Regions from separate parts of the Paenibacillus sp. FW104-T2 genome, predicted to be linked through region 1. Evidence: riboswitches for the same ligand, from Rfam matches in the RefSeq annotation. Region 1 holds a riboswitch; each other region holds the start of a gene.
The links. A riboswitch is a leader RNA that binds a small molecule or an ion and turns the genes downstream of it on or off. The one in region 1 is predicted to bind cyclic di-AMP.

Region 1 (3,318 bases):
TGAATCATCGGTAACATTAGTAAAGAAAGGCAGCGACTACGAGAAGGTACCCGTTCGCATCGTTTTTGAAGATGGACACATCGTCGCCAAGGAATGGGATGGTAGTAACGGTCAAATTACGTACAAGTTAACGTACAGCTCGCCTGTATCCTGGGCCATGACCGATCCGTTATATACCGTTGTGCTGGAGAACCGTCATATGAATAACTTTTTGAAAGCCGATCTGGATGAACCATCCAAGTTCCGCTGGAGCATGAGTGTAACCAAGCTTATTGAAGCTATATTCGGAGGTCTGTCATGGTGAGGTGGAGACAGTGAAAGCAAAAATACGTGAGGGCTGGTTTCTCGTCCGTCAGCATATGTTCATTGTGGCACTTTTGTTTCTCTATCAGCTGGTGTGGGGTTACTTCATCTATAAAATGGTGCAATCGGCAGTCATTCCCTTGCTGCTGCGCTATCCGGACCCTGACGCCGGGGAGCTGAGTACCATTTTATTTAAAATGGAAAGCCAGCTCAGTCTGTCTACCCATCCCGAGGTGCATCGCTATTTATGGATACTTGGGGCCATGCTCCTGCTCCGCATGCTGATTACCCCTCTCATCCAGGCAGGGCTACTCTATTCATTACAACACTTCAATCATACAGAAGAACGTATTCCTTTTATACGTGGGATCAAGGCAGTGTGGAAACCGATGATGCTTCTTCATTTCATTAAAACGCTATTATTGCTGCTGCCTGCTTACTGGTTGATCCCCAAGCTGTATAGTATCTTTCTGGATGGATTCCACTCGCTGCAGCTGCTGCTGCCAGGCATTCCATATGTAGCCGGATGGATTGTATATGGATGGATCATACATCATGCTTTGTTATATATGCAGTTTGGCGCTACAGCTCCCGAGGATCAGGGCGGGGTAAAAGGTACATTTCTCGGTCTATTGCTCGCTTTGCGTCATATCATTTCTCTCATTGGTATCGCAGTGGTTCTGGGAGGAATTCATCTGCTCATCTTCGGTGCCTTCACATCTGCTTCGTGGTTCCTGACAGGTCTCATGGGTCTGATCCTGCAACAAACCTATCCGCTCGCCAGATGTTTGTTGGATATATGGAAGATATGCGCTCATTTCCGTCTGTGGCAGTCCAAGTCCTCCAAAGGTTAAAAAGTGTAATGAACCGCACGAAAATTGTTACCATCTTCATGTAAACTTATGTCAATGTTAACGCTTCACAAACGCAAACCCCGACCTTTCCCCGTCAAAGGTCGAGGTTTTTTTTGCTAATTTTCTTGTTAAACGTTGCCAAAGGCTTACTCCTCTGTTACAATAATCGCAGTGAGTTTTTAGTAACAACTTTGTAATCTTTACCTTATGAATTGTAACTACTTAAAATTAAATCGTCATTTCTTGATTTCGCAGGTGCACAACTAGCATAGCCAAATTCCTGGCACCTGGGAAGCGGGGGAACCAGTTATGGGTGAATTGATCTTGCTACAGAGGGATCATAGGGGACCTTCAACCGAATCCTTAAGCTAACCTCGCAGGCGTTGGAAGGGGTATATCTCTTGTTCAAAAAGAAATTAACAGCAGCTGTCCTTAGCTTAACATTTGCACTATCACTTGGAGCAGGCAGCGCATTCGCAGATTCAAAAATGGATAAAGTAATTGATTCAGCAATGGGAACTACATACAAAAGTGGTGGAACAACGCTTAACGGCTTTGACTGCTCTGGATTCACACGGTATGTATTCGAAAAGCTGGGCATCGATTTGGCTCGTCAATCCAGTTCCCAATTCGACATGGGTGACTCGGTATCCCGCATGGAAATGAGACCAGGCGATCTGGTTTTCTTCAATACAACGGGTAAAGGGGTTTCACACGTAGGGATTTTCGTGGGAGAAGGAAAGTTTGCACACTCCTCGTCTTCCAAAGGAGTTACCATTAGTTCTTTGAGTGAGAACTACTGGGCCAACCGCTATGTTGGCGCTAAACGGATTATGAGCACGGACGCATATGAATCACTGGCCCTCGACTAGGGACAAGCTGAGCAACATCATACTGTAACGAAGCATAAATCAACCGCCCGGTACATTCTCCGCAGGAATGTATCCGGCGGTTTTTTTGTGCTTGTTCGTCCGTGCCCTTATGATGTTTTTACCCATCCTGCTATAATATAAACGAAATTCCAGGAACTTTTGTTTCACTTTTTTTCAAGGGAGCAAAACCTTGCCAAATGCCCTCCTCTTTTGTAGAGTGAAATCAGGATTAAATATGAAATGACATATGTTATAAACGATTAGCGTATGACTAAAAGTAGCTTGTTCACAATGAAAGGAGCGTGCAGTGGTGTGGATGAAGCTTCTGTAACGTTTCACGTTGTGCCGATGCAGGAAGAACATGCAGCATTGATCTGCAGCTGGACATATGAACCACCCTATAACATCTATACCTGGCTGCCCTGGGAACAGATGAAGGCGCTGGAGGTTGAATTCGGCGATGAGCAGCTTCGAAAAGAGCAATATGCAGTTGTACTCGGAGAGCAGGACCAACTTTGCGGATTCGTTCAATTCTTTCCTCTTGAAGGCGTGACGCGGATTGGGCTTGGTATGCACCCCGAACAGTGTGGACAAGGTCGCGGTACTGCCTTCGTCTCTGCGATCGTGAAGGAAGCCATTCGGCGGAACCCTAGTCATGAGATTGATCTCGAAGTACTCACCTGGAATACGCGAGCTATGCGGGTTTATCTCAAGGCCGGATTTGTCACCAAGGATACGTATGAACGACAGACACCAAGCGGTTTGAAGCCTTTTTATTGCATGGTCTATGAAGGACCTCGTTAACCGTTAAACCGCATAACCAAAAGAAATTCATGCCCGTTTATGTGATTAGTTCAAAAAATTACCACAAAATGCTATGATGTCTTAACAGGTTCCGTTATAATGATATGGACAGTTTCAGTTTAGATGATCTTTCATTCTGGAGGGGACATAACGGATGCACAAATGGATCATGAGCGGGGTATTTTTTGCAGCATGCGCATTGGCTATTGTATTAATGTTTACGCTTCCAGGGAAAGAGGAAGTGGCTGAAGAAGCGAAACCAACCATGCCGGAAGTGGCAATGGATGCCGGACAGGCTGAAGCACTGGTCAAAGCCAATTGTATAACGTGTCACGGAGATCAGCTTCAAGGTGGCGTAGGACCTGCTCTCGCAAACATCGGCAGCAAGGATGATGTGGAGAAGATCTACTCTACCATTATCAAAGGTAAAGGCGGCATGCCTTCCTTCAAAGACAAGCTGAAGGACGAGGAAATTGCCAATATCG
Region 2 (3,318 bases), on a different contig from region 1:
AGTTTCTCAATATCAGCTTCAATCTGGTCAGGAGTGGTTTTTGGAGCATAACGCTTCACGACCCGTCCGTTCTGATCAACGAGGAATTTGGTGAAGTTCCACTTGATGGCTTTGGATCCGAGCAGTCCCGGTGCCTCTTTTGTCAGGTGCTGAAATAGAGGGTGAGCGCTTGAACCATTAACATCAATTTTCTCAAACATAGGAAAGCTTACACCGTAATTCATCTGGCAGAACTCAGCAATATCGTCGGAAGATCCCGATTCCTGAGCGAATTGGTTGCTTGGGAAACCCAATACTTCAAACTGCCGGTCTTTGAATTTGTTGTAGAGTTCCTGTAAGCCTTCAAATTGCGGGGTCAGACCACATTTGCTTGCCGTATTTACAATCAGCAGCACCTTGTTGCGATAATCGGACATCTCGACTTCCTGGCCCCGAAGGGTATTGACTTTGTAGTCATAAACGGACATGATCAGTCGCCTCCATATCGTATAATGGGTTAATAATTCCTATAGTTATATTATATTGCTTACAATTAGATAATGCAAAACTAATTAAGTAAATTCCTATGTTTACTTACAGATATCTAAAATTACAACCGTTTTTCATAAGGACGAGAATTAGTGAGATTCACAGAGATGGATGGAGAATGGATTGGTTGTAAGCGATATCATTGATATGTAATGCCTTAAATTCGTCCATTCGGTGATCTGACCGGACTTTACACTAACATGTCGCGGGTGTATGATTCATATCGTAATTTCTAATTCAATTAAACTTAACATGAACAACGAAACAAACGATAATATCGCTCTGGTCAATACATGAAACAGGAACGATGTTTTAATCGCTGAGTTTCCATTCATTCATGGGTGGGAAACGGGGGAACCAATCGGAAAGGCTGTCATTGCAGCTAATCCATGGGGTGAATTTTTCGGTGCAAGCCGGAAATAGGGCGACTCTCGCGCCCGAATCCGTCAGCTAACCTCGTAAGCGTTAAAGGGAGAGGCAACAAGCCGTACGCATATTCATGGCGTTTTCGTCATGGGTTATTCAAGAAGCGTTCGGGAGGCCTTGGTCCCCCACGCTTCTTTTTTGTTGTCTTTTCACGCCAAGGGAGGAACGAATGATGGATAATGAGATGATTCTAGTAACAGCACCGAATGAAGCAGGACGCAAGTTTATCAAGCTGTTGATGTACAAAAAAATGCCGTTTGCCGTTCTGACCAACAGTGCAGGGGAAGAACGGAAGCTCCGCAGAATCGGAGTGGAGAACGTCATTCGCATGAATACAGCTGAAGCTCAGAAGTGGTTTCTACCGCAGTCGAGCGTAGGCAACGTTTTTATTTTCGAGAACAGTTTGAACCTGACCTGCCGCTATCTGCAGATCTGCCGTTCCTGGACTTCCAAATCACTATGTGTAATTACGGAACAGAGTCACCCCAAAGGCATTTACCGCGGGATGGGAGCTGACCGCATTGTGTATTCTCTTAATGGAGAAGTTGGCTTCTTGCTTAATGGTTAATGTGATAGCTGCCGATTGATCCGGTGTAAGGTGCCTGTTATAATTGAACTTGTGGAAAAACGGAATTCTGAGGAGACTCATGCATGATGGTGGGTCTTCTTTTTTATTTGAGCATTATTGTACATTGCTGATTTAGAGATTGCGTTCATGGCTAACAAGGAGGAATAGGCGTGCCGGATGTACGGGTGTTAAAATGGTTGTTCTTTGATGTAGGAGATACGCTGGTCGACGAATGGGAGCCGGTAGATGATATTATAGGGCAGTTTGTAAAAGAAGCCTGCTTGCTTGGATATCCGGTGAAAATAGAGGAAGTGCGAGAGATATTTGCCTCCTGTTACCGAAATTATGAGCAGTGGCCCATGAGGGTAGCCATTCGAACGCTAATCAGCGATGAACGTCATAGGGAGCAGATCCAGGAGAAGTTGAAGTTCCGGAAGGAGCTGGAGAAGCCCTTCGCTTCTGCTGACGCGGTGTTGAAGGAATTGTCACACCATTATCGAATCGGGATCATCGCCAATCAGAGTCCAGGGACAGCTGAGCGCCTGGAGAGCTACGGTCTGCGGAGGTACGTGGATGTACTGGCTTGCTCGGCAGAAGAAGGCGTATCGAAGCCGGATCCGGAACTCTACGCTGTGGCTTTGAAGCAGGCGGGATGTGAACCCGAGGAAGCAGTGATGATTGGAGATCGGATGGATAACGATATCATTCCTGCCAAGAAGCTGGGGATGCGAACGATTCGGATTTTGCAGGGCTATGGACGATTTCAGCCTGAGCTTGAGGGCCAAGAGCGTGCAGACTGGACCATCGAAGCCTTGGAGCAGCTTGTTCCACTGCTTGTGCCTTCTGAGGGTTAGTGGAAAAAATTTAAAAGTGATGACTTTCGTGTCATTAAATAAAGGACAAGGCAAGTGCACGGCAAGCTAAAAGGCTGATTCCCTTAAGTATTATACTTAAGGGAATCAGCCTTTTTTAATGAATCTCTGGTAAGAGGAAAACTGTTTTACAGCATATTCAGATTAAAACAGCATGATGGTCTGGAAGATCAGATAAACGTTCAGAACCACAATTACGGCAGCGATGATCCAAGAGATGACTTTGAGCCACAGTTTGTTGGCGAATGCGCCCATGCTTTTTTTGTCACTCGTAAACATCACAAGTGGAATAACAGCAAAAGGCAGCTGCAAGGATAGAATCACCTGGCTCAAAATCAGCAATTCTTCCGTTCCGTGTTCGCCGGCGATAGCCGTCACAATAACGGCAGGGATGATCGCAATTAATCGGGTCACGAGCCGGCGGAGCCAAGCCGGAATCCGAATGTTTAGGAAGCCTTCCATGACAATCTGCCCGGACAGTGTACCTGTAAGCGTAGAGTTCTGACCGGAGGCCAGTAGAGCGACACCAAACAGGATACTTGCAATGGTTGTGCCCAGCAGAGGTGTGAGCAAGTGATAAGCATCTGCAATCTCAGCGACCTGTGTCATGCCTGCGCTGTGAAATACAGCGGCTGACACAATGAGTATGGCGGCGTTTATAAACAGGGCAAGGGTCAAAGCGATTGTTGAATCCATAGTGGAGTAACGAATGGCTTCTCTTTTCCCCTGAGTTGTCTGTTCAATCTGCCGGGTCTGCACGATGGACGAATGCAAGTACAGATTGTGCGGCATAACCGTTGCTCCAATGATTCCGATGGCAATATACAGCATCGCAGGATTCTGTAGTATCTCGGCACTTGGTACAAAGCCGGTGAGTACCCCGCCCATGTCCGGTTTGGCCAGAAACAGGTCAATCCCGAAGCA
Region 3 (3,318 bases), on a different contig from region 1:
GATCTTCAGGCAGAATACGAGTCATTCCGCTGTCACCCGCAATGATAAGGATGGCATCTTGCAAAGCTTTTTCCGGAGAACCGAATGTTTTCAACACGGATTGAAGCTGCTGATCTAACTCCTTGACTCCACGAAGTCCCGTAGGGCCTTTCTTATGTAACTCCCGGTCTAAATCCGGTAAATAGACAAACAAAAAATCCGGTAATTTATTGGATTGAATTAAATATTTTAAGGCTTCAATCGCAAATTCATTATGAATCCCCATTCGCTTCGTTAGACCATCCGGCAAGTCTTTAATCCCTTGAAACGGATTAGACAAGGCACCCAGGGACATTAAGTCCGGCCCTTTCACATCAATCTCTTTGGGTAAAGAAGCAGCTGCTTGAATCCATTGAGGTATCGACAGCTTTTGAGCGGACATCCCTCTGTATATCAGGCCGTTGATTGAACCCGATTTTAATCCTTGCCGGGCAAGATCCTCATAGATCGTAGGTAAATTCCTGTTCAAATGACTCCCGTTTAAATGGATTAGAGCATCGGTCACTACCGGGTGCACTCCTTGTTTGAGCACTTCCGTCGGGCCGGTTCCGTACATGATCATTTTTTTGTATTCCGCAGAATACCAAGTCAGACCCGGCACACGGTGAAGGTCCGAATATGCACCGGTAAGCAAGGAGCTGTCGATCGTGACGGACATCGTGGGAAAAGAACTGACCAGATTTTTATAATATTGCCCGTTCTTGATCAGAAATTGTAAGACAGGAAGCTCCTGCTTGCTGATTCCTTGGTCGATCGCCTGATACATTAAAGAGTCCACCATCAGGAAAATGACTTTTTTCGCATTGTTACCATTAGCGGAATTTATCCGCATCAAATCCTGTTCTTTAGGTTTCGAGCTCTGACATCCGATAAGCATGGCCAATAACAAAATCCAAGGCAATTTCCGAATCCCTTTTTTCCTCATAGACAATTCACCCCATTTATGTACATTTTGTCTTGAAAATCCTGGGGTTATTCGAGGTGCTTTTTGCCAAGAGGCAATGGGACCTGAAGAAATGCCTATTGTTCAACAATATCCTTTTTCAGCCGGCGCTCCAAACAGAAGCTCGACTTGCATACAGCTATTTTGTTTTTCTCATTTGATGAACTGCAGCATCTATAATGTATTTAAAAAACAAAAAGGTCCCCAATCTGCCAGAAAAAGCAGATCAGAAACCTCATGTATGAATTGATGCGGTCGAGAGGACTCGAACCTCCACGGGGGGTTAGCCCACACGGACCTGAACCGTGCGCGTCTGCCAATTCCGCCACGACCGCATATGGTATATCTCCGAGATAATCTATCGCGGCGACAAGAAATAATATATCATGTGAAATTCAATGTGTCAACAATTAAATGATTTGGTATAAAACTACGATAACCGAAAGTTATAAAATCTGGTCGAGACCTGACTTTCCCTGATGAGAATGAACCGTGCTCTCCTCTAATACTCCAATTTACTTATTTGTCCAATTTCTGTGCTGATGAAACACAAATTACGTTTTTGTCATCATAAATAAACATGGAGAACTACTATTTTTCACAAAAAGTCTTGAATTCCGTTAACATTGCAGAAGGAAGAAAGGTTTGACAATTACGCATTTATGCAATATAGTTTCAAAAGGTTACAAAAACTTAATTATTCATTTGCCGAGTTTCATGTTTGAAAACGGGGGAACCATTTTGGGTGAATTATTCTTATACATAGGAAATATAGGGAACCTTCTACCGAACCCTTAGCTAACTCCGTAGGCATCGAAGGGAGAACATTGATTTTGAAAAAACTGATCATTTCTATTTTTGGCGCAGCCGTTCTATTCACATCTGGTGCAGCAAGCACTGAGGCAAGCAGTATCAACACCGTCGTTAACAACATGACTGGAATTCCTTACAAGTGGGGCGGCACGACGCTGGCCGGGTTTGATTGCTCTGGATTTATGAGATATCTCTTCCAAAAATATAGCATTGATTTGCCACGTACTTCACAGCAGCAGGCCAAGGCGGGTACTCCGGTATCCAAAGCCAATATCCGCACAGGTGATCTGGTATTCTTCAACACTTCAGGCAGCGGCATTTCGCATACAGGCGTATACATCGGGGGCGGACAATTCGCTCATGCTTCCAGCAGCAAAGGTGTCAGCATTACCAAATTATCAAATCCGTATTTCAACACTCGCTACGTTACCGCACGCCGGGTGACTGGACAATTTATGTATAACAAGATGCTAGGAAAAATATAAGTTGGACAAGAAACAGGCTCTGGATCATTCCAGAGCCTGTTTTGCTGTCTAGTTATTCAGCTCACTTGCAGGAGAAACCTTAGTGCAATGCCTTTTGCACACGCATTGCGCCTTGAGACAGCGCGTGACCGCCGCCTACTGCTCCGGCTACCGCAACCGTCTCCATAATCTCCTGATCGGTTGCGCCCTTCGCACGTGCCTCTTCTACGTGGTAAAACGTACATACTTCGTTATTGGCAAACAATCCGATGCCGAGGGCAATCAGCTGCTTGGTTTTGGCATCAATGGCACCTGACTGAAAGCATTCACCCGTAAATTCGTGATACGCTTTGACTACGCCAGGCAATACATCGCTTAATTCTCCAATCTGATCCTTGTAGGCATGTACCTTATCATTCATCAATGTCATGGCTACCCGCACATCCTCTCGGCTGATAAGTTTACGAATTCTCGCTGTACCTATCTTCTCTCCCGAGTGTCGGAATTATGCCAAACCATCCATGGTAATTCCATGCATCCGTCTCCAGAGCGGCTCTATTCATCAGCCGGGCTTTGGCGCGGTTCGCTAAAGAGCTGATAGCGATAGCTGCGGTCCAGCTTGACCACACGTCTGTTCTGGCGACGGATAAGCACCTGTTCCCCATCCCATGCAACGATAATCCCTGTTACATCGTTGGACTCCAAACCATCCCGTACCACTCTTACTTTTTCACCCGATAAGCGCAGTGCATCCAATTCTGCATCACTAATCATGTCTATGGCTCCTATGTTCCAAAATAATTTACAAAAAGAGACCTAAATGAAGAGTCATTTAGGTCTCACGTGACTGTATTGGACTGTTATGTCATTCGAAAAATGTCCCGACTGAAAGTTACCGCTGCGCGTGCTCTTTGCTGTCGTTCTTCTCGAACCAAAAATCAAGCACTTTGGCGGACATCACACGTTCTTCAAGGTACTCCACTTGATGTGGTGTAAATTGTTCTTTCCAAGCGAAGGACAACTCTTCACACAAGCCTACAATGGTCAGCAACTCTGACC
Region 4 (3,318 bases), on a different contig from region 1:
GATATTGTCAAAATTTTGCGTGAAGAGAAAGCTGGACAAGTCGGGGGTGTCATGCACTCTTTCTCAGGAAGCTGGGAAACGGCAAAACTCTGTCTTGATCTAGGGTTCCATCTATCCTTCGGTGGACCAATTACGTTCAAAAATGCCAAGCAGCCGAAAGAGGTACTGGCGAAGGTACCGATGGACCGATTTTTCATTGAAACCGACTCCCCATATCTTACACCACATCCTTATCGTGGAAAACGAAATGAAACAGCGCATGTACGTCTGGTTGCAGAAGCAGCTGCGGAAATTAAAGGCATTTCGGTAGAGGAAATTGCTGCAATAACGACCAAAAATGCCATGGAACGATTTGGAATTCGTTAAAAAACGAAGCAAATGCGGTGAAAAAGAGAGGTAGACGGAGCGAATTTGCTTTTTGATCCAAATAAATGAAGAATATTACAATATTTTAACCAAATATTTAGAAAAACGTACTTGAACAACGCTTTACAACATGCATCGAAACAGGATATCATCTTTTCAGTGAATTGTTGTGCGGAAAATTGGACAGATGTTCGGGGGATGAACAAAGGGACACTTTCCGATGACACAACAATACTTTTCATGAACCGATCTCGCTGAGTCTCCGTTAACGGAGAGCGGGGGAACCAATAGGGCTTAAACATCAGTGTAAGCAGCTGATGCGCATCGTTCGCTGACCCAAAAGCAGCGGATGCATTTGCGAAGCACTATTTGATTTCTTCTTTGGGTCTCGGGGTGAATTCAAGGGCATCCGCCATGAGCGGGTGACCGGAGATAGGGCGGCTCTCTTTCGCCCGAACCCGACAGCTAACCTCGCAAGCGGAAAAAGAGAGGCAACCTCGTGCATGAATTTCCGATATTCAAAATCATTCGGAAGCCACGAAAGAGTTCCTCTTACACTCTTTCTTTGGCTTTTTTGTTTTTGAATAAAAGAAACAAGGTCATCATACGGTAAGAATTCAGGTGGTGACATCATGTTGCGAAGAGTGGTTCATGGTGCAGAACCGGTCATTGAGATATCGATCAGTTCTGTAGAAAATTTGGTATAGTCGCGTCAAAGACATCATGCATTAACTTTAGACGGCGAGGCTATGAAGGAGGACGGAGAAGTGGGCACATTCCAACCAGAAGAGACCCATGAGTCACGATCATCCAGTAAGTCTTACGCGTTGCGGTGGAAGCATGAGAACATGCGTCAAATGGCACTGATCGCTATTTTCTCAATCGCGCTTACAATCATGATCTTGTTAGTCGTTTACGGTCAAGCCGGGAAACAAATTTCGCTGGTTATTGATGGCAAAGCTCAAGCGGTAGAGACTCGTACAGGAATGCTTCAAGAAATGCTGGAGGAGCAATCAATCACAGTCAGCCCCCACGATGAGGTATCCATGCCTTTGAACGGGGCAATCGCAGATGGAGACCGCATTGTTATTGAGCGGGCCGTTCCAGTCAACATTACGGCAGACGGAGACACCAAGACTCTGTATACAACCGATTCATCGGTAGAAGATGCAATTCAGAAATCTGGAATTGAAGTTGCCAGTGAGGATAAGGTTTATCCTGCGCTCGCAACACCAATCAAGGCAGATATGAAAATTCGCGTAGTGCGTGTAACAAAGCGTACAGTGGAAGTGGAACAGCCGATTGCGTACAAAGTAATCAAAACGGCTGACCCTAGCTTGTACAAAGGTGACAATCGCGTCATCGTAAACGGCAAAGAAGGTACACTTGTACAGCATATCGAAAAGGTGTTTCAGGATGGAGAGCTAGTCTCCAAAAAGATGGTGGGCAAATCGGTATCGACCAACCGTGTCGATAAAGTTATTGCTGTCGGAACCAAAGCAAAACCTGTTGTGAAGCAGCCGGAGATTCAGACGGTATCGGCCCAAACCTCCACAGCAAAGAAAGCAACGACAACGAACTCGAAGAAAACCGCTGCATCAGGCAGCAAAGTGATTACCGTCTCAGGCACTTCTTTTAAATATTCCAAAGTACTTAAAAATGTATCGATGACCGCTTACTCTTCTGAGGAGCCTGGCATTGGTACAAAAACAGCTTCCGGTACCCGGGTAACTGAAGGACGGACCATTGCGGTCGATCCAAAAGTGATTCCGATCGGCTGGTGGGTGTACATTGAGGGCCTCGGCTTCCGTCGTGCGGAAGATACCGGCGGCGCCATTAAAGGCAACAAAATCGATGTATATTATGACAGTGTAAAGCATGCCCTGAATTTCGGACGTAAGAAAGGCAAGACGGTATATGTGATCGGTCCGGTGAAGCCGGAAGCGAACTAAAATCGTTTTACTTTGAAATGGGAATGCTATAAAATAGTTGCATGAATGAATCATGCGGAATATGCGGCGGTGGAGTCTGAATAGGCTCGCCGCCGTTTGGCAGAGAAGAGGATATTCCTCTTCTTTTTGCGTTAGAAAGGAAGAAATGGAACATGATAAAAGAAGTCATTGTGGTAGAAGGACGGGACGATACCGTCGCCATCCGGCGGGCTGTTGAGGCAGACACCATTGAGACCGGCGGATCAGCCATCAATCAGCGAATCCTGAAGCGAATTGCACTGGCACAGGAGAGACGCGGCGTGATTGTTTTAACAGACCCGGATCATGCCGGTGAGCGCATTCGCAAAATCATTGCGAATAAGGTCCCAGGCTGCAAGCATGCTTTTATTCCGGAAGCGGATGCAACCCGTAAAGGGGATATCGGGGTCGAGAATGCCTCACCTGAGGCAATCCGCCATGCGCTGGAGCGTGTGCATACCTCGTATGAGGGTATGCCGAGCCAGATCGATTGGGAGGACTTGATTGCAGCAGGACTGATTGTGCACCCGCAGGCAGCCGCAAGACGTATGGAGATGGGGAATCTGCTGGGCATCGGTTACTGCAACGGAAAGCAGTTCCACAAGCGGCTGGGTGTATTCCAAATTAGCCGGGAAGAGTTTTCTGCAGCATTATCGCAAATTGAACGTGAAGGATTGTGAGCGTATGAATGGCATGGATGAGACTTTGGAAATTGCAACACCCAAGCGAACGAAAGAGATAATTCAGAGACACGGTTTCTCCTTTAAAAAAAGTCTAGGTCAGAACTTTCTAATTGATCAGAATATATTGAACAAAATTGTAAGTGCAGCGGATCTGGACGAGTCCAAGGGCGCACTCGAAATCGGCCCGGGAATTGGGGCACTTACGGAGAGACTGGCCCGAGCAGCCGGCCCTGTAACGGCTGTGGAAATCGATCAGCGTTTGTTACCGATCCTTGGAGAAGTAATGGAGCCTTATCCCA

Region 2: it holds a riboswitch for cyclic di-AMP, as region 1 does, so the genes downstream of both, AC3WQ3_RS05460 (hypothetical protein) here and AC3WQ3_RS27225 (C40 family peptidase) in region 1, are expected to answer to the same signal.
Region 3: it holds a riboswitch for cyclic di-AMP, as region 1 does, so the genes downstream of both, AC3WQ3_RS19695 (NlpC/P60 family protein) here and AC3WQ3_RS27225 (C40 family peptidase) in region 1, are expected to answer to the same signal.
Region 4: it holds a riboswitch for cyclic di-AMP, as region 1 does, so the genes downstream of both, AC3WQ3_RS25395 (resuscitation-promoting factor) here and AC3WQ3_RS27225 (C40 family peptidase) in region 1, are expected to answer to the same signal.

The regions. Positions count from the first base shown of each region.
Region 1 covers NZ_JBYTCE010000033.1:17,214-20,531, reverse strand. Annotated here, with positions in the region: gene AC3WQ3_RS27235 (M1 family metallopeptidase) at 1-304, shown strand, start outside; gene AC3WQ3_RS27230 (hypothetical protein) at 315-1,157, shown strand; cyclic di-AMP (ydaO/yuaA leader) riboswitch at 1,418-1,555, shown strand; gene AC3WQ3_RS27225 (C40 family peptidase) at 1,559-2,029, shown strand; gene AC3WQ3_RS27220 (GNAT family N-acetyltransferase) at 2,321-2,833, shown strand; gene AC3WQ3_RS27215 (c-type cytochrome) at 2,988-3,318, shown strand, end outside.
Region 2 covers NZ_JBYTCE010000003.1:162,360-165,677, forward strand. Annotated here, with positions in the region: gene AC3WQ3_RS05455 (glutathione peroxidase) at 1-467, opposite strand, end outside; cyclic di-AMP (ydaO/yuaA leader) riboswitch at 836-1,008, shown strand; gene AC3WQ3_RS05460 (hypothetical protein) at 1,127-1,522, shown strand; gene AC3WQ3_RS05465 (HAD family hydrolase) at 1,693-2,376, shown strand; gene AC3WQ3_RS05470 (Nramp family divalent metal transporter) at 2,539-3,318, opposite strand, start outside.
Region 3 covers NZ_JBYTCE010000016.1:65,888-69,205, reverse strand. Annotated here, with positions in the region: gene AC3WQ3_RS19705 (alkaline phosphatase family protein) at 1-964, opposite strand, end outside; tRNA gene AC3WQ3_RS19700 (tRNA-Leu) at 1,233-1,317, opposite strand; cyclic di-AMP (ydaO/yuaA leader) riboswitch at 1,679-1,810, shown strand; gene AC3WQ3_RS19695 (NlpC/P60 family protein) at 1,816-2,280, shown strand; gene AC3WQ3_RS19690 (carboxymuconolactone decarboxylase family protein) at 2,360-2,689, opposite strand; gene AC3WQ3_RS19685 (hypothetical protein) at 2,815-3,033, opposite strand; gene AC3WQ3_RS19680 (hypothetical protein) at 3,152-3,318, opposite strand, start outside.
Region 4 covers NZ_JBYTCE010000027.1:14,652-17,969, forward strand. Annotated here, with positions in the region: gene AC3WQ3_RS25390 (TatD family hydrolase) at 1-366, shown strand, start outside; cyclic di-AMP (ydaO/yuaA leader) riboswitch at 609-862, shown strand; gene AC3WQ3_RS25395 (resuscitation-promoting factor) at 1,134-2,318, shown strand; gene rnmV (ribonuclease M5) at 2,471-3,016, shown strand; gene rsmA (16S rRNA (adenine(1518)-N(6)/adenine(1519)-N(6))-dimethyltransferase RsmA) at 3,021-3,318, shown strand, end outside.